DNA from 2 places in the Paenibacillus glycanilyticus genome. Region 2 is predicted to be linked to the other one. Evidence: riboswitches for the same ligand, from Rfam matches in the RefSeq annotation. Region 2 holds a riboswitch; the other holds the start of a gene.

Region 1 (14,786 bases), 1.6 Mb from region 2:
GAATACGATAAACACCAAGCTGATAAATATCCCGCGTTTAAAGGTCGTGTGTCCCCTGTAAAGAATCGCGTAAATAAGCGATAAAACGAGGGAGATGAAGCACATGTACGCCAGGCTGACAACAGACAGCGCGCTGCCCGTCTTTTTCTGGCCTTCCACGTAAGAGACGTAATCCGCCGGTGCTTGGAAAGCTGGCTTGTACCTGGTGATCACTGCTTTATCATCAACAAGACCTACTCCGATAATCAGCTCAAGTGAAGCGTCACCAAGCGTATAACCGGTAGGGTGAAGCACGGCGTCTCCTTGGTCATCGATGTACAGGCTGTCCAATTCTTCCGGCCGGAACCCTTTCGTTTCGGCAAAAGCCTTCGCTGACGTTTGAACCGATTGAGCATTGCCGGAAGATTGACCGCCAAGCCAATGCCAGCCTGTAATACTGCCGTTAGTCATATGGACGTAGACATAAGCTTTTGTGCCGTCCTCCAGATCCAGATTGACCTGGAACGTATCGGTCGGGAACTTGGCGTCATATTTATCTTCGAACTTGCCCAGCAGCTCTTCCTTGGAGAAATAACCGTTTGCCAGACTGTCGGTCTGATAAATCGTATGGGCGGTTACGGCTGCTTTGCCGAACTGTTCCCGGACGAACTTTTTCGCGGTCGACTCGGCTTCGCTTTTTGCAATAACCTTAGGAGTTGAGCTTGAGAACAGTTGGTCCCCGGCTGCAGGGCCGAACTGGGTAAAGATGAAAATAATTGCGCCTGCGACAGCAGCCCACAGGAATCTTTTCCAATCATGAGGAGCGATGGAAGGGATCATACAAAACCTCCATTTCGAATTCAGACGATGCTTCGCTACAGTAACAATACCATTATTAACCTCATTTATCCAATGCGGGCGAAAGTAGAGGATGCAAACGGAAAGCGGTGAAATAAGGACTTGCAGCCAGCAAGCAGCCAATTGTTCTGTAGGATTGCCCGTTTTTGAACGAATTCCGCTTAATTATCGCTTAGGCTCATTTTGATCGTTTCCGCAGTTTGGGCGTATAATCGTTACGTCATATTAATCGAATCGTATCAGCCGAATTTCGTTTTTGAAAACGGGGGAACCAAACCGCTGTCCGGAGCAATCCGCCAGCATGGGGTGAATTTCGAGCATTCCGCTTGAATAGGGCTGCCTTTCCAGGCCCGAATCCGTCAGCTAACCTCGTAGGCTGCGTGGAACAGGACTCATTTGCATGGGAGTTCCCGTGCTTTTTTTTATGCCCAAATGTTGAAAGATCTATTAAAAGGAGAGAAGAATGGCCAAATATCTCAATATCCTGAAATGGTCGCCGCCAAGGATTCTGGTCTTTGGTTTTGCCATGATTATCGTGATTGGAGCCGTGCTGCTGTCAATGCCCTTCTCCTCAAGCGATGGCTCGCGCCTGCCCTTTATCGATGCGTTGTTCACGGCAACCTCGGCGACCTGCGTGACCGGACTTGTTGTCGTCGATACGGGTACATACTTCTCTACCTTTGGCAAAATCATCATCCTCTCTCTTATCCAACTTGGCGGATTAGGCTTTATGACCATGGCCACGCTGATTGCGCTGGTGCTGCGCAAGAGGATTTCGCTTAAGGAACGGCTCATTCTGCAGGAAGCGATGAACCAGACGAGTATGGAGGGTATCGTCAGACTAATCCGCAGAGTGATCTTCTACTCTTTAACGATAGAGCTGGTTGGCGCTGTTCTGTTTGCCGTCCGATTCGCCTTTGACATGCCGTTTGGGAGAGCGGTATGGTTTGGGCTCTTTCATTCGATATCCTTCTTCAACAACGCAGGCTTTGATATCTTCGGCCATTTCCGCAGCTTAACGATGTACGTAGGGGACCCGCTCGTTAATATCGTGTCGATGCTGCTCATTATTTTTGGCGGATTAGGTTTTGTGGTAATGGCGGATTTGCTGGAGTTCCGGAAAAACAAAAGACTGTCGCTGCACAGCAAGGTTGTTCTCTCGACAACCGGCATCCTGATTGCCGCTGGCGCTGTTGTTATTTTCGTTTTCGAGTTTTCGAACAGCAATACGCTTGGTTCCCTCAATTGGGGCGAAAAGATTCTGGCTTCCTTCTTCCAGTCCGTTACGCCTAGAACGGCGGGGGCCAACACGCTGGATTATACCCAGCTTCGGCAGGCGACCGTCTTTTTCACCGTTATTCTGATGTTTATCGGCGCTTCGCCGGGCTCTACAGGCGGGGGAATCAAGACGACAACCTTTACCACGATGGTCGGGGCGGTTATCGCGATGATCCGCGGGCGGGAAGATATCGTTCTTTTCCATTACCGGCTTGGGAAGGACCGGATCTTCAAGGCGCTGACGATTACGATGCTGTCGCTCACGCTGGTCCTATTGGTAACGATGCTGCTGTCCACGACGGAAGACCAGCAGTTCCTGAAAATTTTATTCGAAACAACGTCGGCGTTTGGCACCGTTGGCCTAACGACGGGCATTACGCCTGAGCTGACGTTCTTCGGCAAAATAGTCATTGCGGTAACGATGTTCGCCGGACGGCTTGGTCCGCTGACGCTTGCTTACGCGCTAGGGCCAAAAACAGAGAAAGAGCTGTACCGGTATCCGGAAGGCAAAATTACGATTGGATAGGGGAATAGAGAGCAAGAATGAAGAACAATCAATTCGTGATCGTAGGCTTGGGGAGGTTCGGCTCCAGTCTTGGAAGAGAGCTTATTAAGCTGGGCTATGAGGTGCTTGGAATCGACCGGGATGAGGAAGCCGTTCAGGAGATGAGCAATGTGCTGACCTATACGGTGTCGGCGGATTGCACGGACGAAGAGACGCTGCGATCACTAGGCGTTCGTAATTTTGACTGCGGAGTCGTGGCGATTGGCGATGACATTCAGGCCAGCATACTGACGACTATATTATTGAAGGATTTGGGCGTGAAGCGGGTAGTAGCTAAAGCGATGAGCGAGCTGCACGGACGCGTGCTGGAGAAAATTGGCGTTGACCGCGTTATTTATCCGGAGCGGGATATGGGCATCCGGGTTGCCCATCAGCTTGTCTCCCCGAATCTGCTTGATTATATCGAGCTGTCGAAGGAGTATACCATTGCCGAGCTTTCGGTGCCGAAATGCCTGAACGGCAAGTCGCTTCAAGACATGAATTTGCGCGCCCGGTTCGGATGCAGCATCGTAGCCATTAACAAGCCTTCCGGTATTATAATTGCTCCTACGGCGACGGATGTGGTGACGGAAAAGGACGTTATGGTCGTGATCGGAACAAACGACCAGATTGAACAGTTTGAAGAAACCATAATCAGGTGATGATAAGGACAGTGGGCGCCGTTAGCGTTCATTGTCCTTTTGTTTGCTCGCTGCTGAGGTGGGGAATGGATGGGGCGGGATGGCTCGGCGGGACGGGGTATCTCTTCCGGCCGCTGTTGTCATTCCTTTGCTCTGAACAGGTTTACATAGGGGTAGCAAAGGAAGTGACAAAGGCGAACGCTGCGCTCCTCCAGAGATACCCCTTTCCCGCCTCGCGCCGCACCCATCCATTCCCCCTGCGAGGGAATGAAAAAGGACAGTGAAGCGCTAAAAAGCGCTACCACTGTCCTCCCTTGCGGGAGCGAGAAGAGCGGAGAGCTCAAAGGCTAACAGCATAAAGGCGAAAAGCATAAGAGCGAAAGACACAAGAGCGAAAGACACAAGAGCGAAACCTACTGACCTAACTCCGAGATCCAACGCCGGACCGCCGGATGAAGATCGGAAGGGTCATTGTGGATGAGACAAGTCGTTCGCTTGGTCTCTTCCAGCTCGCGGATGGGGACAACGACAAGCTCGTTGTCGGCGAGTAACTGCTTGCGCATATAGGAATGCGGGAGCAGGGTTGCCGCTCGGCACGTATGAAGAAGACGGACGATAGCCTCGAAGGAGTCGATCTCCATCCGGACATCCGGCTGAAGATGGTATTTGGCGAATACTTCGTCGGTCAGCTTGCGGTACCATGTGCCTTTGGAGAACAAAATCATGGGCAGCCCGTTTAAATCTTCTATTGAAAGAGGCTCCTCATGCGTTACGGTTACGCTGGTCGGGATAACGAGCAGCAGATGATCGTCAAACAGCGGCACGCAGTGAAGCTGGGAATCTTCAATCATGGAAGCAACGATGGCGATATCCGCTTTGTTGTCGCGGACAAGCGTGACAATCTCGTGGGTTTTGCCGGTTACGGCCTTGATATCGAATTCCGGATGACTGGCGTTTAACGTCTTTATGAAATCGGGTAATGTGGTTTGAAGCGTCGTTAAGCTTGCCCCAATTGTGATGGAGGTTCGTCCCGCAGCGGTGTACTCGGCAACGGAATCCATGTAACGACGGTGCAGCTTGCGGAGGTTCACGGCATACTCGTAAGTCAATTGACCGACGCGGGTCAGCTCAAGCCGCTTGCCAACGCGTTCGAACAGCTTGGCGCCTATCTCTTCTTCAAGCTTTGCTATTTTGCGGGACAAGGCCGGCTGGGATAAATTAAGCAGGCTAGCCGCTTTATTCATGCTGGAATGTTCCACGATGGCAGCAAACATATGAAATTCTTCGATCATTTTGGTCTCCCCGATCGCTTATGTGAATTGGTTATAATAAATTATAATAAATATGCAATTCCATTATAAGCTCAAAAGGAGTAGGATTAAAAGGGTGGCATACACGGAACGTTCACAATTTGAATAACGCCCAAGAAGTGAAGGTAAGCTTCTAATTTTAATCCTGGTACTTTGCGGGGACCCCATTGCAATAAAAGTCGGGAAATGAAACTTTCGCAAATGGTGTCGACTTTTGTTGACGGACTTAAAAGCCGGGGGTACAATGTAGAATGGTTTGTCAACAGCAAAAAATGTCATGGAGCGACCACAGTCTGGAAAGGAGAAGTATTAATGAAAGGAAATTCGTACTACTGGCGCAAGCTGCACTCTCTGCTTGGGGTGATTCCGCTGGGTGGATTTATCATCGTGCATGCCCTGGCCAATTTTCAGGCGTATGAGCGTGGGCCGGAAGGCTTCACCAGAGCGGTTAATTTTATTAACGGCCTGCCTATCGTAACGCTGCTCGAAATCTTCGGTATCTATCTGCCGATTTTGTTCCACGGTGTTTACGGTTTGTATATGGCTTATCAATCGAACCTCAACTCGGGACGTTTCAAATATGAGCGTAACTGGGCATTTACGTTGCAGCGTATTACAGGGGTAATCACGTTTATCTTTATTATCTGGCACGTGTTCGAGACTCGCGTGCAGGTAGCGCTTGGCAATGTAACGCATGAAGAGCTTGGCTCGACTATGCATAATATTGCAACCAGCCCTGCTTTGTTCATTCTGTACCTCATCGGTATTCTCGCTGCCGTATTCCACTTCAGCAACGGCCTCTGGGCGTTCCTGATCAGCTGGGGTATTACGGTATCTCCGAAAGCTCAACGGGTTTCGGCGAATATCTGCATGGTAATCTTTGTGCTTGTAGCTGCGCTGTTCATCCTGTCCCTCGTAGCGTTTATGGGCGACGAGTTCAAGGAAACGGCAAGTGCCGCATTGGCATTGACCAATATCGGTTAGTAGTATTTAGACAAGGAGCGAAACGTTATGGCTAAAAATAAAATTATCGTCGTTGGCGGCGGTCTTGCGGGCCTTATGGCAACCGTTAAAGCGGCGGAAGCGGGCGTGCATGTGGATCTGTTCTCCCTCGTGCCGGTGAAACGTTCCCATTCCGTTTGCGCGCAAGGCGGCATTAACGGCGCTGTAAATACAAAAGGTGAAGGCGACTCCCCTTGGGAGCATTTTGACGATACCGTATATGGCGGCGACTTCCTCGCGAATCAGCCTCCGGTAAAAGCAATGTGCGAAGCCGCACCTGGCATTATCCACTTGATGGACCGCATGGGCGTTATGTTCTCCCGTACGCCAGAGGGTCTGCTTGACTTCCGTCGTTTCGGCGGCACGCAATATCACCGTACGGCATTCGCGGGCGCAACAACCGGCCAACAGCTGCTGTACGCATTGGATGAGCAAGTTCGCCGCTGGGAAGCAGCCGGTCTCGTAACGAAATACGAGCATTGGGAATTCCTTGGCGCCGTACTGGACGACGAAGGCATCTGCCGCGGTGTTTCGGCACAAAGCCTGCGTACGATGGAAGTACATACTTTCGTCGGCGACGCCGTTATTCTCGCATCCGGCGGTCCTGGTATCATTTTCGGTAAAACAACGAACTCCGTTATCAATACAGGTACTGCCGCATCTGCTGTATACCAGCAAGGCGTACATTACGCAAACGGCGAATTTATCCAAATCCATCCAACGGCTATTCCCGGCGACGACAAGCTGCGCCTGATGTCCGAATCGGCACGCGGCGAAGGCGGCCGGATCTGGACGTACAAAGACGGTAAGCCTTGGTACTTCCTTGAAGAGAAATATCCGGCGTACGGCAACCTTGTTCCGCGCGATATCGCAACACGCGAAATTTTCAGCGTCTGCGTTGACGAGAAGCTTGGCATCAACGGCGAGAACATGGTTTACCTTGACCTGTCGCATAAAGATCCGAAGGAGCTTGACGTTAAGCTTGGCGGCATCATCGAGATTTACGAGAAGTTCATGGGCGACGACCCGCGTAAAATCCCAATGAAAATCTTCCCTGCGGTTCACTATTCGATGGGCGGCATGTGGGTTGACTACAACCAAATGACGAACATCCCTGGTCTGTTCGCGGCAGGCGAATGCGAATACCAATACCACGGCGCGAACCGTCTCGGCGCAAACTCGCTCCTGTCCGCTATCTTCGGCGGTATGGTTGCCGGTCCTAAAGCCGTTGAATACATCAAAGGCCTTAAGAAATCGTCCGAAGACGTTTCCTCTTCGGTATTCGACCGCGAGAAGAAACGCCACGAAGACAAGTACAACAAGATCCTCGGCATGAACGGTACCGAGAATGCTTACGTTATCCACAAAGAGCTTGGCGAGTGGATGACCAACAACATGACGGTTGTACGCTTCAATGACAAGCTGCAGCAAACGATCGATAAGATCAAAGAGCTGAAGCAGCGTTACCAAAACATCAACATCAACGACTCGCTCAAATGGAATAACTCCAGCGTAGCGTTCACGCGCCAGCTGTGGAATATGCTTGAGCTGTCCGAAGCGATGACTCTGGGTGCTTTGCTCCGTGACGAAAGCCGCGGCGCGCATTACAAGCCGGACTTCCCGGACCGTAATGACGAGGACTTCCTCAAAACAACAAAAGCAACCTGGACGCCTGAGGGTCCGCAAATCTCGTATGAGGATGTTGATACTTCCCTCATCAAACCGCGTAAACGCGACTATACAGCCAACAAGAAGAAAGGAGAATAACAATGGCTCAAACGACAGCAACGAAAACCGTAAAATTCGTTATTACCCGTCAAGACGGTCCGGACTCCGCACCTTATACCGAAGAGTTTGAGATTCCTTACCGCGCCAACATGAACGTCATCAGCGGCTTGATGGAAATTCAGCGTAATCCGAAAAAATCGGATGGCGGAAACACGGCTCCGGTATGCTGGGAATCCAACTGCCTTGAGGAAGTGTGTGGTGCCTGCTCGATGGTTATCAACGGCAAGCCTCGTCAGGCCTGCAGCGCGCTGATCGATAAGCTGGAGCAGCCGATTCGCCTCGAGCCGATGCGCACATTCCCTGTCGTGCGTGACCTTGTTATTAACCGCGAGCGCATGTTCAACGCGCTGAAACGGGTTAAAGCATGGATTCCGATCGACGGTACGTATGATCTGGGCCCTGGCCCTCGTCTGGCTGAAGAGAAGCGCCAATGGGCATACGAGCTGTCCAAGTGCATGACTTGCGGCGTTTGTATGGAAGCCTGCCCGAACGTTAACGATCGCAACAGCTTTATCGGCCCGCAAGCGATCTCCCAGGTCCGCCTCTTCAACGTTCACCCTACGGGTGAAATGAACAAGGCTGAACGTCTGGAGACGTTGATGGAAGACGGCGGTATCGAAGGCTGCGGTAACTCGCAAAACTGCGTGCGTTCGTGCCCGAAAGGCATTCCGCTTACGACTTCGATCGCTGCGATCAACCGCGATACGACCAAACAATTGTTCAAAAAATGGCTTGGCTAAGAAGGACGCCCTCCGCAGCAGCGGGGGGCTTTTTCTTGCTCTTATTTGATAATGATAACTATTATCAATAATAGTAATGGAGTTGGCGATGAAAGTCAACTCATGCAAAAAAGCTGCGCCGGACAGGATAGGGATATCCTTAGTCCGGCACAGCTTTTTTGTTGTACAGCTTTACATCCAATGCTCGCCCCAGCTTTGAATCGATTCGATTACGGGTTGGAGCTCGCGACCCTTCGGCGTTAACTCATATTCGATTCGAACAGGCATTTCAGGATAGACAGTTCGTTTCACGATGCTTTGACTCTCTAGTTCCTTCATCCGATCCGTTAACATTTTGTCGCTCATCTCGGGGATCTGCTCTTTAATTTCCTTGAACCGTTTAGGTCCGCCAAGCATAACCCGGATGATAAGCCCTGTCCATTTCTTACCAAGAATGTCGGCCGCAGCTTCATACTTTGGGCACATAGTTGAATAATCCAACGCGATCACCCCTTTTTCTACCTATATTGTAGCATATGTTCTAAGGAAAAGTAAGTTCGTTAGCATAGCCAAATTTGGGTATTCGCTAATTTTTATTTATATACTTGACTAAAGTAAGTAACATACATTATGATAAGTGCATCAAAGAGAGCGGCCGCTCAACAAACGAGAAGAGATAAAGGGAGAGGTACTATTATGATGGATACAGGATTATTGATTATACGGGTTATTATTGGTTTGTTGATGATCGGACACGGCGCGCAGAAGCTGTTTGGCTGGTTCGGCGGATACGGTCTGAAAGGTACTGGCGGATGGCTTGAATCGATCGGAATGAAGCCAGGCGTATTGATGGCAGCCGGTGCAGGTTTGTTCGAGGTATTGGGCGGCGTACTGTTCGGAGCGGGGCTTTGGGTGGAAGTGGGAGCGGCATTGCTCATTCTTACCATGATTGTTGCGATTGCGAAGGTGCATGGCGCTAACGGCCTTTGGGTTACTCAAAACGGTTACGAGTACAACCTGGTTCTGATTGCCGTTTTTCTTGGCGTAGCCTTCACGGGCGCCGGAGATTTCTCGATTGACGCATTGCTGAATTAAGGCAAATTAGAAAAAGCACCTCAGGGTTCTGCGCGGGCAGACTCCGGGGTGCTTTTGCTTTGTAAGGGATAACGGTCAAATCCGGATAATAATAAGCCCGGCGATCGTCAAAATAAAAGCGGCCCATTGGGCACGGTTCAGCTTTTCCTTGTAAACGAGTATGGAGCCAGCTGCGACAACAAGGCTGTTCGTCGCGAAGATTGGCGCAGCCAGATTGGAGGGGCCGGTCGCTAATGCAACGGCATACAGCTGAAGCCCGCCGTATGAGAATACGCCGGCTAGAAGTCCCAGCTTGAGGCCTGTTCGGAACGCTGCCGAGCTGCTCGCTTTGCGAAGAGGAATCGCAAACCAGATTAGAGATAAGGCGTAACCGATAAACAAAATGGGGGCACTGGATAGACCCAGCTCTTCGGTTACTTTTAATCCGGCATTGCGAAAGGTAAAGAACAAGATCGCAGCGGTTACATACAGGTACCATCGCGATTGCACGGAAGAGGGTGCCGATTGTTTTTTATACGAAATCAAAACCACGGCGGCAAGCAGCAATGCAATGCCCGTTGCTTCCGCATAATGCAGCTTCTCGCCGTAATACAATGTACCAAGCGCAATAACAAGCACGATATTCATGTTCGTAAGCGGGGACGTCAAGGCAGCGGGGCCATAGTCCAGCGCCTTCATAAATAAAGCATTGCCAAGAGCAGAGCCTGCTCCAATAATGATTCCGGCCAGCCATATCCGGTAATCGCTTAATTGATGAATCGTTCCTTCCACGGCTGCATGCATGCCAAAGCCCGCCGTTCCCGAGGCGTACAGCCCAAACAGCATGACCGAGACATTCCCCCGGCGCATTTGGCTTACCTTCATCCACCAGCCTGCCAGTCCAAACAGCAAGGCGCTGCCGACTGCGATTGCCAGCCACATCCGTTTGTCATCTCCTACCTGAATTTGTTACACAATTGAAATAGTTCTGTTACGGTACAAACATATTATTAGGCTATTATAATAAACAAGACCCCCTTTTAATATATCGATTTTGGACCTGTGAGCGCACAGGTCCACTTTTTTTGTCCGGAAACGGAAAATCACGAAACAAAAAAGGCTCTGCCAGTTGGCAAAGCCGGAATTTCATTTATTACAAAGGAACGATGATTTGCTGGCGCTTGCGGTAGAAGACCCACTGCGAGAAGCCGATTTCCTTCAAGCGCTTGCGCACTAGCTCGAAATCCTCGCCTATGCGGCTTGGTTTGTGAGCGTCGGAGCCAAACGTAACATTTACGCCAAAATGAAGCGCTCTCTCGAGAATCGCATCGGAAGGGTACCAGCCGCCAACATCCTTCGTGCCGCCCGACGTGTTGATTTCGATGGCAACGTCGCAGTTGGCGATAACGCGGAGCGTATCGTCGATAACGTCATTCGCCGGAATATCGGAGAAGGCAGGGTAATAGCCCTTCATCGCATCGATATGGCCCAATATGTCAAACATGCCGCTGCGGGCGGATTGCTGGATCAGCTCGTAATACGCCGTTTTTTCCGAAATCTGCTTCTCATCGGACAAGCCTTTCCAGCGGTTGCGGTTAAAGATGCTCACTCCGCTTACCTGATGGACCGAACCAATCAGGTAGTCAAACGGGATATTGCGGTAGGCATCCCGGTAAGTATCGGCATGCTGCGGGAAGAAATCCGACTCCATGCCAAGGAGTACTTCAATGCGGTCTTTATATTTCTCCTTGAGGCGCAGCACCTCGTCTACATAGCTCTGAAAATCGCTTCGGGCCATTGCGATACCGGGAAAAGGCTGGTCCTGCTTGCTTCCGAAATACGGCGAATGGTCGGAAATGCCAATGACCTCAAGGCCAGCGTCAAGCGCGGCAATGATGTAATCTTCGATCATGCCGTCGGCGTGGCCGCAACGTTCGTGATGAGTGTGCAAATCGAATTTCATGATGAGTTCCTCCTGAAAACGAAATGATTCGTAAGTTTGGTTTACTCGCTGCCAAGAAACGATTGCTCAGGCATGCCTTTTAAGTCGCTTAAAAACTGCTGCATGGCTGTATTTAAATATCTGCCGGATTTATAAACGACAGCTACCGGGTGCTCCGGCTCAAGCTCTGCCACTTTGATGATCTTCAGTGAGCCAAGCTTCAACTCATTGGCAATGGACAGTTTGGATACGACGGCAATGCCAAGATTTATTTCAACCATTCGTTTTACTTCTTCGCTGCTCGACAGCTCCATAATAATATTCGGCTGGATATTGTTCTTCTTGAAGATTTGATCCAGGAAGCGGCGGCCAAGCGTGTCGGGCGCAAGCATGATAAAGGGGAAGTCCTTGATCATATCTATCGTAGTATGTACTACTTGGCTTAATGGATGAGCGGGAGAAGCAACGAGGACAAAGGAATCGTAATAAAGAATGGATGTGTCCATGTTCGGATTTTTTTCCGAGATGTAAGTAATGCCCATATCGACGGAACCGTTCTCTACGCTGGCTAGAACTTGCGAGGACGGCATCGTGTGGATCGTCGTTTTGATCAGCGGATACTGGTCCTGGAAGTAAGATAACACCCGGGGCAATATTTGAATGGCCATGGATGAGGTTGTTCCAAGAACAATATGGCCTTGAGGTATCGCATTCAGATCGGACAGCTTCTGCTTTAATTCTTCAACAACCGCAAGTATTCTCTCCGCGTGCTCCAAAAAAACTTTTCCGTGGTCGGTCAGGGTAACGGGCTGATTGCGATCGATGAGAACTGTCTTGAACTCGTCCTCCAGCGTCTTGATTTGAGCAGAGACGGCCGGCTGTGTCAAATTCAGCAGCTCGCCGGCTTTGCGGAAGCTCATCGTCTTGGATATGGTGAGGAGCGTTTCAAGCTGGCTAATATTCAATTCAATTCCCCCTCGAACATGATCACTATATATTATAAAGCAAATGGATGATTACAGCAAAAAAGCGAGCAAGCTTCAAAAATTCTTAAGAAGATGTTTTCGAAGCATCATGGCCGCCAACGGTTAATGTTAATTTTTTGTAGGGCTATTCATTTTTAAAGGAATAAATGGGGGACCGTCGAACTATTGCTGAAGTATGGCCAATACCTAAAACGGGGGGCGTTTGTTCTGGATCATAGAGCATTGCGTGGCTGGAAAATGTACGACTGGGCAAACTCCGCCTTTGCCACTACGATGATGGCAACGGTGCTGCCGGTTTATTATTCCGATGTCGCAGGCGTTCATCTGGCGGGCAACCGGGCTGAGACCTATTGGGGCTATACCCAAAGCATTGCGATGCTGCTGGTGGCCGTGTTGTCGCCGATTCTTGGGGCCATTGCCGATTATACGGGCTCCAAGCTGAGATTTCTGTCCGTATTTATGCTGCTTGGCGTCTTGTCCTGCGTATTTATGGCGTTTGCCGGTGAGGGAGACTGGCTGCTGGCCTCAAGCTTGATGGTGCTGGGCTCCATAGGCTTCTCCGGAGGAAATACCTTCTATGACGCGATGCTGGCGGATGGTGTACCGCAGGAGTCGAGGGACCGCGTCAGCTCACAGGGCTATGCTTACGGTTATGCCGGAGGCGGCCTGCTGCTGCTTATTAACGTTATCATGATTCAAGGCTGGGAGAAGCTGGGCTTCCCAAGCAAAACGTTTGCTACCCAAATGGTCTTTATTACGGTAGGGATTTGGTGGCTGCTGTTCTCCGTTCCGATTCTTCGCTGGGTGAAGGAAACCAGGAGGCCGACTGACCATCTGGGCAAAGGTGAAATCATTCGGGCTGGCTTTGTCCGGATTGGAAAGACCTTCTCGGTTATTAAGCGATATCCCGAGCTGCTGAAATATATGGCTTCCTTCTGGTTTTTTAACGATGGCATCAATACGGTTATCGTCATGGCAACGATTTACGGAGCGGGTATCGGTATTGATACAAGCGATCTGATTATTGCGCTGCTGATTACGCAGTTTGTCGGATGGCCATGCACGATCCTGTTCGGCAGGCTGGCCGGACGTTTCGGTTCGAAGCGTATGCTGTATTATTCCTTGATGATCTATGTCCTTATCGTTTGCCTTGGCTTCTTTATGACCAGCGCCATCCATTTCTATGCGCTTGCCATCATGGTTGGCCTTGTTCAGGGCGGAAGCCAGGCGGTAGCCCGTTCCATCTATGCCAATCTGGTGCCGCCTTCGCGGACCGGCGAGTTTTTCGGTTTTTTGGCGCTGTCGAGCAAGTTTTCCTCCTTTGCGGGTCCGTTTGTATTCTCCGTGGTAGGGACCATTACCGGTTCGAGCCGGGTCGCGATTTTGTCTCTGATTGCTTTTTTCATCATTGGAATCGTTTTATTGTGGAAGGTGAATTTGGAAAAAGGCGCAAGCGAAGCGGCAGAGGAAGAGATGGCATAAGCAGGCTTCCGCAGCTAATGCTATAATGGATAGTGATCCAATATAGAAAGGTGCGATGATGAATGCCACGCATTTACAGTAATTTGACGGAGCTGATCGGCAACACACCATTGCTCGAGCTTACTCATTACAATAAGAGTCAGGATTCGCTTGCGAAAGTTATCGCCAAGCTGGAGTATTTCAATCCGGCCGGCAGCGTGAAGGACCGGATTGGCTTTGCGATGATCAAGGATGCGGAGGAAAAAGGCAAGCTTGTGCCAGGCTCCGTTATTATTGAACCAACAAGCGGCAATACCGGCATTGCGCTTGCTTTTGCGGCGGCGGCTTTAGGCTACCGGATAATCATTATTTTGCCGGAGTCGTTCAGTATCGAACGCCGCAAGCTGCTGGAAGCGCTTGGAGCGGAGCTTGTGCTTACGCCGGCATCCGAGGGCATGTCGGGCGCAATTCGCAAAGCCGATGAGCTCGCCGCTCAAATCCCGGGCTCCTACATACCGATGCAATTCAGCAATCCCGCGAACCCCGAGATTCATAAGACAACAACCGCGGAGGAAATCTGGCGCGACACCGACGGCCAGGTGGATATCTTTGTGGCCGGCGTAGGTACGGGCGGCACGATCTCCGGCGTTGGCGAACGCTTGAAGGAGCTTAATCCAAACGTAAAGATTATTGCGGTTGAGCCGTTTAGCTCCGCGGTGTTATCGGGCGGCGAAAGAGGCCCTCACCTGATTCAAGGGATTGGCGCGGGCTTTGTGCCGGACAACTATAACGCATCCGTCGTGGACGAGATTATTACGGTCAAAAACGAAGACGCGTACCGCAATTCCCGTATGCTGGCTCGCAGCGAAGGCTTGCTGGTAGGTATCTCTTCCGGAGCGGCGGCATTCGCGGCTTCGCAATTGGCGAAGCGCCCCGAGAACAAAGGCAAAACGATCGTTGTCCTTCTCCCCGACACGGGCGAACGTTATTTGTCGGCGAATTTGTACGACGAAGCTTAATAGGGCGAGGAGCGCGAGCTCTTCGCATAGCACAATAAGACCCCGCGAGGGTCTTATTGTGCTATAAGGGGGCTGAAGTTGCCGTGATAAGACCCTGTCAGGGTCTTATCGTTTAAGCGAGCGGCGTGAAACTGGCGGATACGGTCAGTTGGCGATGAGATAAGACCCCGCGAGGGTCTTATTGT
Region 2 (14,786 bases):
GAAACCAAGCCGCGACTCGGAAATTTCCTTCTCCTCTATCGTCCCCATCGGCGTCCGGCAGTGCCGGCAAATATAGTTCACAGCCATATGTATGCCTCCTGAAGAATAGTTATACCCTTCAGTATGCCCGTTTTGTCCGAGCTTAGGCGGTTACTTGTTAAACTTGGCCATCGTATTGTCGAAGCTCGCCTTCAGACTATACTCCACCGCGTCGCAGGCCTGTTCAATCATGCTCTTCAGCGCTTCCTGCTCGCTCTTCGGGAAATTATCGAGCACGTAGTCGGCAATGTTGCGGCCCGGCTGCGGACGCGAGACGCCCATTCGGATCCGGTTGAACTGCTGCGTGCCCAAATGCTGAATAAGCGACTTGATGCCGTTATGGCCTCCTGCGCTGCCCTGATAACGAAGCCGGACTTTACCGACCTCCGTATCCATATCATCGTAAACAATAAGTCCGTCTTCCAAATCAGCCTTGAAGTAATCCATGAAGCTCCGGACAGATTCCCCGGACAGATTCATATACGTCATCGGCTTAATGAGGACAACCTTCGTGCCTTGTACATTTCCTTCGCCAATCAAAGCCTTGCATTTGCTCTGCGTCACTTGAATGTTCCAGCGCCGAGCCAGCTCGTCTATGACCATAAAGCCTACATTATGCCGCGTGCTTTGATAGGTTGTGCCGGGATTCCCCAGCCCTACAATCCACTTCATGCTATCCTGCTCTCCAATCTCATTTTGCGTATGTCTATATTCATTCTACACGATGGGCAATATTCCCTGCACGAAAGGAAGAAACGGTATCTTCCCGCGGAGGGCAGATACCGTTTGTCCATTCCTTTATTTTGCGAAATCAACCTCGTGCATTTGCGCTTCCGTGGAACGCGATACCGCTTCCTTCGCTTCCACTTCCTGCGCCTCCGCTTCCTCGGCCGTCAGGTCCTTCTGAGGTACCAGAACCGTCACGAGCACCGCCGAAGGATCGGTCATAATCGTTACGCCAGCCGGAGCCTGAACGTCTCCCACCAGATAGCTGCTTCCCATCAGAAGGCCGGTTACGTCAACCGGAATCGAATCCGGAATACTTCCCGGGAGGCAGCGCACCTCCAGCTCATGCAGCAAAGCCTGCACGATGCCGCCCTCGCGCTCGCCCTGCGAGTCCCCAACCAGATCAATACGGACATGAGTTGTTACTTCCTCATTCATATTGATTTGTTGGAAATCAACATGGATCAGCTTACGCGACAGCTTCTCGCGCTGTACGTCGGCAATCATGACCGACTGTTTGCCCGCGCCCGGAATGTCCAGGTCGATGACCGCATTCGGATGGGAACGCAGCAAAGCGAGCAGCTCCTTCTCCTGAATGGCCACGGAAGCCGGGGAAGCGAGCTGCTTGCCGTAAACGACGCCGGGTACCCGGCCGCTTGCCCTCAAGCTGCGGAGTTCGCTCTTCATGGTTGTATTTCTTTGTTCTGCCGTCATTGCTATGGACATCGGGATAGGAACCTCCTAAAAAGTCAATTTCCATATCACTTTGCCCAACTGCTGGAAAACCTATTCTTTCTTGCTTCTTTCTTTCTTCGCTTTCGCGCGGGCACGGATCTTATCCGCATAACCGGCTTTGTTCTCCTGACGCTGACGAGCAATCGCCAGATCCCCGGAGGGAACGTCATGAGTGATGGTCGATCCGGCTACGACGTAAGCTCCCTCGCCAAGCTTCACCGGTGCGATCAGATTGACGTTGCTGCCTACAAAAGCATTGTCGCCGATCTCCGTGATCGCTTTGTTGAAGCCGTCGTAATTGACCGTAATCGCTCCGCAGCCGATATTAACGTCTTTGCCGACTACGGCATCGCCCACATAGCTCAAATGCGACACTTTGCTGCCGTCGCCAAGCGTAGCGTTTTTCAGCTCGACGAAATCGCCGACCTTGCAGCCCTCGCCAAGCTTCGAGCCCGGACGCAGGTTCGCGTAAGGACCAACCGTGCTGTCCTTGCCCACAACCGAATCGGCAACCGTCGAATATTTTACGGCAGCGCCGTTTTGAATCTCGGAATCGGTGATATCGGCCTGAGGCCCGATTTCGCAATCCTCGCCGATAACCGTTTTGCCGCGCAGAACGGTGCCCGGATGTATAATCGTATCCGCTCCAATGCGCACATCGGCTTCAATGTACGTATTCGCGGGATCAATAATCGTTACACCTTCAATTAAATGCCTGCGGTTAATGCGCTCGCGCATGAATCGTTCGGCATCCGCCAGCGCTACGCGGTCGTTTACCCCAATCGCTTCCGCCAGGTCCGGCGTGCAATAAGCTTGAACCGTATCGCCGGCATTGCGGAAAATACCGATAACATCGGTCAAATAGTATTCGCCTTGCGCATTCTCGTTCTTCACTTCCGCCAGAGCCGCGAACAGCTTCTTGTTGTCGAAGCAATACGTACCCGTGTTGATTTCCTTCACGGCTGCTTCTTCGGCCGAGCAATCCTTCTGCTCGACAATGCGCTGGACGGCGCCGTCCGCTCCGCGAATAACGCGTCCGTAACCCGTCGGGTTATCGAAGGATGCGGTCAGAACCGTTGCTGCCGCGCCGGTGGATGTATGCAAGGCCAGCATCGATTGAATGGTCTCCGCCCGTACAAGCGGAGTATCGCCGCAAATGACGATCGTTGTGCCTTCCTCCGAACCGAGAAGCGCTTCTGCTTGGCGTACGGCATGGCCGGTGCCCAGCTGCTGCTCCTGCAGCACGTATTCCGCGCGGTCGCCGAGGTAGCCTTTTACCATTTCCGCCCCGTGACCAACGATAACTACCGTCCGCTCGCTCTTTGCTTCATTAACCGTATCGAGCACATGGCCAACCATCGGTTTGCCGCTCACTTGATGAAGAACCTTATATAGTTTCGATTTCATCCGCTTGCCTTGACCGGCAGCCAATACAATCGTCATTACCTTCAATTGAAATTCCTCCTACACTACCTATTTTGAATGTTGTTATTTATAAGTTTGGATGTCCTATGAATAAATTACGCAAAAGTACGCGTTCCGCCACCTTGTAAAAGACTATATCCCATTATACACAAAAAGAAAAGAGAGCCTCACGGCCCTCTTTTCTATTATCCCTTTGTTAAAACGGCGTCCGCCGTCCCGACAAAGGGACGCAATTCCGTTACTTAAAGGATAGGCTTAAGCTCCTTCTTCAATTGCCACTTCTTCCACTGCCGCACGCTCGTATTCAGCGAGTACAGCAGCTTGGATTTTCTCCCGGGTCGTCGAAGAGATTGGGTGAGCGATATCCCGGAATTCTCCATCTGGCGTACGTTTGCTAGGCATAGCCACAAACATGCCATTGTTACCATCGATGACGCGAATATCGTGAACAACGAATTCATTGTCAATGGTGATAGAAGCAATAGCTTTCATACGCCCTTCCGAATTTACACGGCGGAGTCTGACATCAGTAATTTGCACTTGTGTTCACCACCTTTGCCTATCTGAGACTTGGTGTATACTTCCACATTTTTGTGCTAATTCCTTCTGCTTTTTTGGAAAAAAATGCGATATTTAAAATATTTTTTTACAGATAATTTTTTTTCGTTTCTATTCGACAACAGTCGATGCAATGAGCTCGATTTCGACAAGCACATCCTTCGGAAGCCGCGCCACTTCAACCGCGGAGCGTGCTGGCTTATGGTCGCCGAAGTAGGAAGAATAGATGCCGTTAACAATTGCAAATTGATTCATGTCTTTCATAAATACTGTTGCTTTTACAACATTATTTAATGTTACTCCTGCTTCTTCTAATACTGCCTGTAAATTACGGAAAACCTGGTGCGTCTGTTCCTCGATTCCGCCCTCTACCAATTGGCCCGATGCGTCCAGCGGAATTTGACCGGAGGTGAACAGCAGATCCCCCACCTTAATAGCCTGCGAATACGGCCCGATTGCAGCCGGCGCTTTATCTGTAGCGATTACTTGCAGCTTTTTGTCTGTCATTGCGAATTCCCAACCTTTCTATTCATGTAATACACGCAAAGCGGCTGCGCCGCTTTGCTCTTTTATTTGAAATAGTTGCCCGGAATAACTTTTGTCTGCTTCGTCTTCAGATCAACGGCCGTCAAGGTCGCAAGCGATACGTAATCCTCGAGCAGGCGCTCTTCATGCTCCACTTCGCCCGATTCTACAAATACGCCAACGCCCGCTACGGTCGCCTTGAATTCGTAAAGCAAATCCATCATCCCTTGTATCGTACCTCCGGCTTTCATGAAATCATCAATAATAAGGACGCGGGACTGCTCCTTGAGGGCACGTCTGGCGAGGGACATCGTCTGGATCCGTTTGTTGGAGCCGGAAACGTAGTTGATGCTTACCGCCGAACCTTCCGTCACTTTATTATCTCGTCTTACAATCACAACCGGCAGATTGAGGCAAGCCGCCGTTGCGTAAGCAAGCGGAATTCCTTTGGTCTCAACCGTCATAATCACGTCAATATTTCGGTCAGCAAAAGCTGTCGCAAACATTCGTCCAACATCGGCCAGCAGCTCCGGTTGTCCCAGCATATCGGTCATATACAAATAACCGCCCGGAAGTACCCTCTCAGGTTGTTCCAGTTGGCGGCAAATGTTGTCCATAATCGATAAAGCCGTGGAAGTATGCATCTTAGGCGTGTATTTCACGCCCCCTGCAGCACCGGCAAGCGTATTTAATTCACCGAAGCCTTCCTCTTCGAAGACCTCTTTTATAATGGCCAAATCTTCACTGATGGAAGATTTCGCAGACTGATAGCGATCAGCAAATGCTGTGAGCGAAATTAACGTGTGGGGACGACTCAGCAAATATTGCGTCATCTCTACCAGTCTTGCGCTTCGCTTCAATTTTTTCAAAGCCATTCCCCCCACTAAATCCGAATAATATAAAGTCAATATAACATTTTTATACGGATTTAATCAAGAAAAACGTCAGCATTATGTCAGCATTCTTACCACGTAGACTTCCTTGCAGAATCCGCGAAGTCCATTATAGATACGTGGAAGCTTGGCTTCCTTCGAGACTAAACCAAACACCGTTGGTCCGCTACCCGACATGAGGACGCCATCGGCACCTAACTTTTGCATGCTTTCTTTCAGCTGCAGCACTTCCGGATATAAATCCAAGGTCACATTCTCGAGCACATTGCCGAGTCCGGCGCAGATATCCGTGAAGGACCCGCGTTCGATGGCCGATACCATCTCCTTCGTTGAAGGATGGTTCTTCAGCTCATTGGCACGCAGTTTTCCGTATACATCGGCCGTTGATACGTTAATAGGAGGCTTGGCCAATACGACCCAGCACTGCGGCGGATTGCTGATGCGCTCCAGCTTCTCCCCGCGTCCGCGCGCTATCGCGGTACCGCCCGTTACGCAGAACGGTACGTCGGAGCCAAGCTCAGCGCCGAGGCGGCAAAGCTCGTCCTCCGATATATTTAGCTGCCACAGGCGGTTCAGCCCGCGCAGTGCGGCGGCAGCGTCGCTGCTGCCCCCGGCCAACCCCGCGGCTACCGGTATCTTTTTATCCAGATGTATATATACGCCCTTACGGACGTCGTAACGCTCTTTGATCAGACGCGCAGCCTGGAAGGCCAGGTTCTTCTCGTCAAGCGGTATGTATCCAGCCTGGCTCGATATAATAATCGTATCCCTCGGCAGCTCCTCCAGCTCCAGACGGTCAGCCAGATCGACCATCGTCATGATCATCTCGACTTCATGGAATCCGTCCTCCCGCTTCCGCAGGACATCGAGCAGCAGGTTTATTTTCGCCGGAGCCTTTTCGTAAATTTTCATGGCAAGCTCTCCCGTTCGTTGTTAGCTAAGCAACATTATAACAAACGGGCACAAGAAAAGCTAAGAGGTCAACGCTGGCCTTAAACGCCCCGTTCTCTTAGCTTTTCTGACGGCTGTATTTCCAGTCTATTGCTGTCCGTGGTTTCTGGCTGCGGCCTGCTCCGCGAGCTGAATTGCCCGCTTTACCATGTTGCCGGCATCCTTTGTGCTAATACCGCCCCAGCCTTCTTGTTCCACCTTGTTGATGAAACCCAGATCCTTCGCCAGCTCGTATTTCAGTTGCTCGGACATGACACTTCTTCTGCGGCCCATGTTCCGTGCACCTCCTGTCCTTAGAAAGGTATGTGATTGCGGTTTAGTATGTGCCAAGCAGACGGTCGATTATGCAGCAGACTGAATTCAAGCATCCTCCGATATGAAAAAAAACGCGAATCCAATTGATCCGCGTTTAAGCATGCTGCATGCATCTATTGTTGAATATGGGTGATTCGGACTTGACCTTCGTCATTGCACACGGTCACTTCAACCGACTCTGTCAGTATATCCGCATAACTGTAGGAAACGCGCTTAAACGCGTGAGACTCCTGGTCCAGTTTGACAATGAAAACAGAAGGGTAGATTTCTTCTAACGTGCCGGTGCGTTCGATGGTCTTTCGCCGGCCACCGTTAGCTCGAAGACGGATTTTGGAGCCTACGTGAGCTTCCAAATTGCGTTTAATTTCCAATAGCGCGTTTTTTGCCATTGTCCACTACCACCTCTTTCCTTGTCCATTATAACCAGAAAGAGGAGGTTTGTCAAATGAAGCAAAATATTATATCAGCGTTTTTATTTTCTTGTCAACGGTTTTTTCGCCCATTTTTTCGAATTTGGTGCATATTCTCATAAAAAGTGTACATATTAAGACGTTATCTTCATGCTGGCCGTGGAATGGGTCACTTTTTTCGGCTTCGGCAGCCCCATCCGGTGCCTGCCCATCGTCTCAATACCGCCTACCCCGTCAATCCCGCTGATAGTCCCGTGAATCACGTCCGAGAGGTTGATTGACTCCCTGACAGACGTATAGCTTGCTTTAATTGCAATATATACAGGATCCAAGGCATGGATCAATATTCTTCCCGGGGAGCTTGCGAAGTTGGAGCCCGACTGCAGCAGCGCTTCGAAATGCGATTGGCATGCGCCGGCTACCACAACAAGCCCATCCATATTCTTTTCGTATTGGCGGGCAACGCGCACGGCATTTACGAAATGCTGCGAATTTTTATAGCTGCTCAGGCTATACAGATCTTCGCCCTCGCGGTTTTTGAGGACTCCGTCATGACCGGTGATCACAACGATATCCGGCTTTACCTGCGGCAGCAAACGATACAGCAGCTGTGCCATCTGCGATTCGTGAGCATGCACGCCATGCGCGGGCACCTTCATCGTTTGGTACAACTGCATGCTTTTCCGTAAGTAGTTGCCGTCTCCGTCCAAATGAAGCACTTTGCCCGGCAATTCGAAATAAGACTGGCTTTGCTGTTGCAAAGCAGCTCGGTCAGGGCTTGATAACACCGTAAGATGCGCCTTCTCCTGCCGCATCCGTTTAAGAGAGTCGTTCACTTTAATCTTCACTTGCTGCCGCGCGCTTGTCGCTTCCGGGTCACGAACAACCGACAAGTCGGGAATTGGCGCATCCGCAAGCAAACGGTAATCCGTGCCTTTCAATAACGCTTGATCGGATCGCATCTCTTCAACTCGGAACAGCACGTCACCGCCATAGGAATTGCGGACGACCAGGTCCCCTTGCTTCATGGGTAAATCACCTCTTCGTCTATCGTATGGGTGGAGGGGACGGAATGTGCGGAGAAAATTGTGCGATTGCTTAGGGGACGGGCTCCGGCTGCCGCTTTGAGGGACGGGGTAACTCCCAACGGCCGCTGTTGCCTGTACATTGCTTGAACTATGCCACATGGGTGGCAATGTACAGGCAAAGGCGGACGCTCCGCTCCTTATGGGAGTTACCCCTTACCCTCTTGCGGGTAGCCTGCGCCTCCCAATTGCCTCCCCACATTCCTTATGGGAGGCCGAGGCTGCCCGCGCTGCTGCACCTGGCGCGGCGATATGGCGGGCGGGCAGCGGCGTTGCCTGCCCGATGTTGCGTTGCCTACACACTCGAGGCCAACTTTTGCCTGCTGGCAACGAGTGCCTTACAAGCGTGACCCACCTTTGCTCCACGTAGCGTAGTGGCGTAGCAATGCCTGCCTGCGACAGAGCCCCAGGCGGAGAATAACCATTAACGGCATCAGAGCTGCATCTGGGGGCCGTTAGCAAATCACGCATATAAGGATGATTATATTGCTCTGAATCACTCTTTGCCGCCTTTGCGCCTCACTAGATGCACATCGCCCACCGCCATAATTAGTCCGTCAACAGGTTGGGAATTGCAAGATCTCACCGAAGAGTAGTTACTGTTCCCCTGGAGCAACGATTTGCGTTATTCCTTAAATTAAACTGTCTCTCCCCATTCCCTCACTTGCGTATTGCCCGGGTAATGGTGGAGCGACGGTGAGGCCGTGTAAGTCGGTTTTTCATGCTACAGGATCTTTAAGCAGTGTGCTTAGTATTCTTTGTGGGCTGTAAGAGGAAATTTTCGTGTTGCTGGGGTTCTGGAGGGCAAATGAAGCGAAGATAATTCGTGTAAGTCGGTTTTTTCGTGTTGCTGAGGCCATAGTGGATGGAGCAAACGACAGTAGAGCCGCGAAAGTCGTTTTTTCCGCGTTACAGGAGCATCTGGTAGCTGACAGATCTCAGTGGGATACTCTGAACGGATGAGCGGGCTGTTTGGGGGCCACAATGCCCCCGTACAGGCCCGAGGACCCGCACGGCGCTTCGCAGCCGTGCCAAGGCTCTCCCCGCCCGCCACTCCGGCGGCGGGCAAGGCCACAACAAACCGGCGGCGCTAACCGCTCGCCGCCGGCTCAAACAAGGCTCGGCTGCTAACAGCAGGCCGAGCTAACCCCGCCAGCCCGCCGCCAGGAAGGCGCGGCTGATGCGGGCGAACTCGTCGAGGGACAAGGTCTCTCCTCGACGGCCAGGATCAATCTCGCAGCCGATAAGCAGCTGCGTCATTTCCTCGCGGCGTTCCTTGCCCACGAACGCCGTCAGATTGTTCGCCAGCGTTTTGCGGCGCTGGGCGAAGCTCGCCTGGACGATGCGGAAGAAATGCGCCTCGTCCTCCACATCGACCGGCGGCTTCTCGCGCACCGCCAGCTTGATGACAGCCGAGTCTACATTCGGCTGTGGAATAAATACCGTATGCGGCACGATGCAGACAAGCTGCGGCTCGCAGTAATACTGCACGGCTACGCTCAAGCTGCCGTATTCCTTGCCGCCCGGCTTCGCCGCCATCCGCTCCGCGACTTCCTTCTGAATCATGACGACGATGTTCTCGAGCGGCAGACGCTCTTCCAGCAGCTTCATCAGAATCGGAGTCGTCACATAATACGGCAGGTTCGCCACGACGCTTACGCCAGTCACGTCAGCGAAACGCTCCTCGAACAGCTTTTTCAGATCCAGCTTAAGCACGTCGCCATGCACGACCTTCACATGCTCCTCGCCCGCCAGAATGTCACCCAGTATCGGAATAAGCCGGTTGTCGATCTCAATAGCCGTTACCGTGCCCGCTGCCGCAGCCAGATGCTGCGTGAGCGCGCCGATGCCCGGTCCGATCTCAAGAGCGCCCTTCGTCTTGTCGAGTCCGGCCGCGTTTACGATCTTGTGCAAAATATTTTGATCAATCAGGAAGTTCTGGCCCAAGCTCTTCTTAAACGAGAAGCCATACTTCGCGATAATTTCCTTCGTGCGTTTCGGCGTTGCTACTTCAATCGCCTTCATATCGTTTCCGCTCATACCGTTCACTCCTGTCCCTGTTCCATCGTACGCAGAGCCTCCGCGAATTCTTCGCGGGAGATCCGGAAGCTTGTACACCGTTTGAAAAACTGCTTGCCGTTCGCATATCCGATCCCAAGCAGCTTGCCCATCCGAAGACGGCGGTTTGCCGCGTCCGGATGGACGATAAGACCCGCTTCCATCAGATCCTCCCAGGTAATGTCCCCTTCTCCCGCCGCCATCTCCGTCCGCAGCTCGGAGAGCGCCTGACGAATCGCTTCGGGGCTTGCGTTCTCGATTCCGATATCGCCTTTGTACATGGCCTTCTCCTGCGGCAGAAAAGCATGCTTGCAGCCCGGCACGCGCCGCGCGACAATTTTGCGAATTCTCTCGCCCGCATGATCGGGGTCCGTAAATATAATAACGCCTCTGCGTTCCATCGCCAGCTCGATCCGGCGAAGCACTTCCTCGCCAACCGCAGAACCGTTCGTTTCGATCGTATCCGCCTCAACGGCCCGCTTCACGGCTACCGTATCGTCTTTGCCTTCCACCACAATAATTTCCTTAATCACAAGCGAACATTCCTTTCCAAAGCAGCAACTTTCGCTCTTCTTTCACCGTCAATGATTATGCAGCCTGCTTAGCATCTCCATACACACAAAAAGAAGAGGCAGCGCCTCTTCTTATAATGGCATATTTAACAATGAAATACGATAGCGTGAAGCCATTAGCTTGCGGTTGGCTTGGTTGGTCCAAGCACGTATACGGTATACCCTTTTTTCCGGCCGAACTTATTGGCATAGCTTGTGCTGTCAAAGTAAACGTCGATCTTGTTGCCATTGATGGCGCTGCCCGTATCCTCCGCTCTGCGGAAGCCAATGCCTTCGATGTACACCCACCAGCCAATTGGAATAACATCCGGATCCACCGCGATCGTACGGCCTTCCTTCACCTTCGCGCCGGAAGCCGTAATGCCGTATCCCGGATGACTCTCATCCTTGCCCGTAGAAGCTACGCCTGCCGAATAGGCGGTTAAAGTGACATTCTTGAGAATCTTCTTTGCCTTAAACGTTACGCCGCTCTTTGTATAGGAGCCCGTGCTCGCAGCCGAGAGCGTATGTACGTCCTTCTTCGATCCGACCGCTACGACCTGACTGACCGTATGCTTCTGAACGACCTTGTCGACCAGCTTGGAGGAGACAAGAACACCGTTCTCGTACTTTTTCTCCACGCGCTCGATAACGACGCCATTCTTGCCGGATTGCACCAGCTTCTCCTTCCCTTTCTCGAGGGTAGGATCTTGTTTCTTTACGATCGAGAACGGCAAAGTCCGTTCATTCTCTGCTACCTTGGTATCGATGCGGGTAACGGTCACCGTCATTGCCTTCGAAATCTGAGTATCGAGAGACGGGATAACTTTATCTTGATCGCGGACAGGAATATTTAATTTCCCGATCGCCGCCTGTACTGTTTTCTCTGTCGTGTACACCGTCGATGTTTTGCCATCTGCTTTTACGGTAACCGGAACCGCGTACTTGATTTCGATGCGGTCTCCGTCTTTGATGGACGCATTCAGAGGATGAGATACCTCGTCATAGGGTCCAACCGTTATAGCTTGTTCATCCAGTAGGCGTTGCAGGACCCATTGTTTTGTCTTAACAACAGTTTCTTGTCCGTTCACTACTACGGATACGCTCTTATCAGCCGATCCGTACAACAACACCAAAAACATGAAAGTCATAGCGATTGAGATAATTGCACTCAGAACAATTAAACGCAAGTTTTCATGCTTCCATCGCAATGCGAAAGTCATGCTGGATGATCGCTTCCCATGGGTCTCCTTAGCCTGGATCATTCCCACTTCTATCGGTCCTCCTTCATAGCCCCGCCGCCAAACTGTTACGCATGATACTATTGACGCGACTATTAAGTATATTGGCGTGACAAGCACGCTCCAGTGTTACGGCCTCCCACCTCCAAGATTTACCCTGTAAAGACTATTTCCGAATAGCGAAAATCGAAAATAAAAAGAAGCCTTCGACAGAGGATCTGATCGTGGCTTCCTGGGTAATCAAACATTCAGGAAAAGGTGAATACACGAGGTTGATCGCTCTCTATAATCGCTTACGAGGTTAGCTGACGGGTTCGGGCGAGAGAGCTGCCCTATCCGCGGAACGAATGCTCATGGCAATCGCCGCAAAATTCACCCCTGAAGAATTCATACGCCACGCGATGCTTCAAGACGTCTTAACTACGCATCCGCTGTCGTTGGTTCCCCCGCTCTCCGGCTTTCGGAGATTAAGCGCAAACTGGAAATCCAATACAAAAGTTAAAGCTCTGAGAAAAATCATACATTCCTGACCACAGAATTGTAAAGATGCGTTAAAAGACGATTTTAACGAAATTTTAGGATTCTGAAGGCAAATATCGGCGATTCCAACAAGTAAAAAGAGTTTTATCGCCGCTATAGTCCTTATTTCAGCGGTTTTAATCCGTTTTTAAACAATACCAAAACATTTTTTACCGTTTGCGCTTGTAATAACTGCGATTTCCTCCTTGGATTTTCCTGTTATTTCCGCTGCTGCCTCTGCGACCAGGGACACATACGAGCTCTCATTTCTCTTCCCTCTAAATGGATGTGGAGACAAATATGGGGAGTCCGTTTCGATAAGAAGACGGTCAAGCGGAACGTTCGCAAGCACCTCTTTTGGCACCCTTGCATTTTTGAAAGTGACCGGTCCGCCGAACGAAATATAGAAGTTCATATCGAGGCACATTTTTGCCGTTTCCCAGCTGCCGGAGTAGCAGTGCATAACCCCTCCGACTTCAGACGCTTTCTCTTCCCTCAGAATACGGACAATGTCCTCATGCGCATCCCGGTTATGGATGACAATCGGCTTACCCAGCTTCCTGGCTAGGCGAATTTGATCCCGGAATACCCGGTGCTGCACATCCTTCGGAGAGGTATCCCAGTGGTAATCAAGACCGATTTCCCCTATGGCTACAACCTTCGGATGGGCGCAAAGCTGCTCGATCCATTCCAGATCCCCCGGCTCCATGAAAACGCTGTCCACCGGATGCCAGCCAACTGCTGCATAAATAAAATCGTATTTTTCCGCAAGCTCCATCGTCGTTGGAATTGTTTCGCGGTTGAAACCGATATTGATCATTAAATCGACACCGGCAGCACGCGCTCTTTCGATAACTTCGGCACGGTCGTTGTCGAATTGCGGAGAGTCCAGGTGGGTATGCGTGTCGAATAAAGATATCATCTTAGCTGCAAGCTCCTTCTATATATAGAGTTAAATTTTGAATAATTCCCGGACAGCCGGGCTTAACCGGTCAGCAGCGGCGAGCAGGGGCTCGATCGGGTAATAGATATGATACTGGCCTTGATGCAGTCCGCTGATGGATCGTACAATGTCGGATTTCACCGATATTTCGCTTAAGGTGTTATCTTCGTTAAGCAGCAAAATCGGCGCTTTATCCTCTTTCCCGCCTTTTTTCGCATCGGGGCGATAAATGTCGTAAGGCTGGTCAAACGGGAAATCGATTTCCATATGGTAGTCCGGGTTAAGACCGATCGCGATGAACTCCAGAGCCGCTTCTTCCAATAAAGAATCCCCCGGATCATCAAGCGTAATGTATTTGTAGAGCTGGCGATTGAGGAACCGGTCGCACAACCCGGCGAGCAATGCATCCTTCTCTTCGGTCCATAACGAGAAAATCGTCTGCATGTAGGCCTCGTCCAGCTTCAAATAATCCGGCACCGTAATGCTGCCGTCAAGCAGCTTGTTAATGGGTCCCGGCATCCACGAAAAGGTATAGCCGCTGTCGTACAGCTCCTTGGCCCGGCGGGTGATCTGCCTTAGTATAATCTCCGAGCTCCGGGTAACCGGATGGAAATAAATTTGCCAATACATCTGGTAACGGGACATTAAGTAATGCTCAATGGCATGCATCCCGCTTTCCTTTACGACAATCTTGCCCTGAACGGGACGCAGGACGCGCAAAATCCGCTCCAGGTCGAAGTTGCCGTAGTTGACTCCCGTAAAATAAGCATCGCGCAGCAGATAGTCCATCCGGTCCGCATCCATCTGGCTGGAAATCAGGCTTACAACGATCGGGTTCGGGTACGTCTTGCTGATTACCGAGGCTACCTTCTCCGGGAAATCCTCCGATACGCGGCGCAGCACGCGGTTAACTTCCGTATCCTCCAGCAAAATCGCACAGGTCCATTGCTCATGATGAGTGTCGAATACCTGCTCCAGCGAATGAGAAAAAGGCCCATGGCCAACGTCGTGCAGAAGAGCGGCGCAGAGAGCCAGCAGTCTTTCCTCCGCCGGCCAGCCCGGATACTCGTTACGCTCGAATTGAGAGATGATTTTCCTCGTTATTTCATAAACCCCTAAGGAGTGGGAGAAGCGGCTGTGTTCTGCGCCATGAAACGTCAAATAAGAGGTCCCAAGCTGGCGAATTCGTCTAAGCCTCTGAAACTCCTTCGTGTTGATCAAATCCCACACCGTCTGATCCTGCACGTAAATATATTTGTGCACCGGATCCTTAAAAACCTTCTCTTCGGTCAGCTGCTGATTCACTCGCCCTTTCAACCCCTTTGTTCATGGTTTCGACACAAAACTCTGGTAGAATGTCGAATACTGTCGTAATATAGTTTCCAAATTGTCGAAGCTGTTGTATTCTATAGTAAGATTAATATGACCTTGCTATAGAGTCAAATTCCCGTAAATATAGGTCTAGTAAGCTCTATTAAAGACTTTCTCGGTTGACTATTATGGGAATCGTTGGTATTATAGTAGCCATAAAAAGAAAAACTATGTCGAATAGTGACGAAATGTAATTTCCTGAGAGGAGAAACAAAATCATGATGAAATCTACTGGTATTGTACGTAAAGTCGACGAATTGGGTCGTGTTGTTATTCCAATCGAATTGCGCCGTACCCTTGGTATTGGCGAGAAAGATGCTCTGGAGATCTATGTAGACGGCGAGCGTATTATGCTTAAGAAATACGAGCCTGCATGTATCTTCTGCGGCAATGCGGAAAACGTATCCTACTTCAAAGGCAAAATTGTTTGCCATATTTGTT

Evidence for each region. Region 2 has a riboswitch for cyclic di-AMP ahead of ACR9FF_RS00145 (3D domain-containing protein). Riboswitches for the same ligand answer to the same signal wherever they lie in the genome.
Region 1: it holds a riboswitch for cyclic di-AMP, as region 2 does, so the genes downstream of both, ACR9FF_RS23465 (TrkH family potassium uptake protein) here and ACR9FF_RS00145 (3D domain-containing protein) in region 2, are expected to answer to the same signal.

Annotation. Positions count from the first base shown of each region.
Region 1 is NZ_CP195155.1:5,202,132-5,216,917, reverse strand. Features, by position in the region: gene ACR9FF_RS23470 (CPBP family intramembrane glutamic endopeptidase) at 1-819, opposite strand, end outside; cyclic di-AMP (ydaO/yuaA leader) riboswitch at 1,069-1,230, shown strand; gene ACR9FF_RS23465 (TrkH family potassium uptake protein) at 1,301-2,641, shown strand; gene ACR9FF_RS23460 (potassium channel family protein) at 2,659-3,321, shown strand; gene ACR9FF_RS23455 (LysR family transcriptional regulator) at 3,714-4,592, opposite strand; gene ACR9FF_RS23450 (succinate dehydrogenase cytochrome b558 subunit) at 4,923-5,594, shown strand; gene sdhA (succinate dehydrogenase flavoprotein subunit) at 5,622-7,379, shown strand; gene sdhB (succinate dehydrogenase iron-sulfur subunit) at 7,382-8,140, shown strand; gene ACR9FF_RS23435 (winged helix-turn-helix transcriptional regulator) at 8,312-8,620, opposite strand; gene ACR9FF_RS23430 (DoxX family protein) at 8,816-9,214, shown strand; gene ACR9FF_RS23425 (EamA family transporter) at 9,290-10,135, opposite strand; gene ACR9FF_RS23420 (histidinol-phosphatase) at 10,347-11,156, opposite strand; gene ACR9FF_RS23415 (LysR family transcriptional regulator) at 11,198-12,100, opposite strand; gene ACR9FF_RS23410 (MFS transporter) at 12,329-13,603, shown strand; gene cysK (cysteine synthase A) at 13,666-14,601, shown strand.
Region 2 is NZ_CP195155.1:24,832-39,617, reverse strand. Features, by position in the region: gene ACR9FF_RS00210 (anti-sigma-F factor Fin family protein) at 1-87, opposite strand, end outside; gene pth (aminoacyl-tRNA hydrolase) at 151-711, opposite strand; gene ACR9FF_RS00200 (50S ribosomal protein L25) at 838-1,491, opposite strand; gene glmU (bifunctional UDP-N-acetylglucosamine diphosphorylase/glucosamine-1-phosphate N-acetyltransferase GlmU) at 1,552-2,952, opposite strand; gene spoVG (septation regulator SpoVG) at 3,181-3,465, opposite strand; gene ACR9FF_RS00185 (RidA family protein) at 3,595-3,990, opposite strand; gene purR (pur operon repressor) at 4,053-4,877, opposite strand; gene ispE (4-(cytidine 5'-diphospho)-2-C-methyl-D-erythritol kinase) at 4,959-5,813, opposite strand; gene ACR9FF_RS00170 (small, acid-soluble spore protein, alpha/beta type) at 5,940-6,125, opposite strand; gene veg (biofilm formation stimulator Veg) at 6,281-6,556, opposite strand; gene yabG (sporulation peptidase YabG) at 6,712-7,605, opposite strand; gene rsmA (16S rRNA (adenine(1518)-N(6)/adenine(1519)-N(6))-dimethyltransferase RsmA) at 8,806-9,702, opposite strand; gene rnmV (ribonuclease M5) at 9,708-10,253, opposite strand; gene ACR9FF_RS00145 (3D domain-containing protein) at 10,409-11,542, opposite strand; cyclic di-AMP (ydaO/yuaA leader) riboswitch at 11,787-11,996, opposite strand; gene ACR9FF_RS00140 (TatD family hydrolase) at 12,180-12,953, opposite strand; gene ACR9FF_RS00135 (HD domain-containing protein) at 12,984-14,279, opposite strand; gene ACR9FF_RS00130 (AbrB/MazE/SpoVT family DNA-binding domain-containing protein) at 14,564-14,786, shown strand, end outside.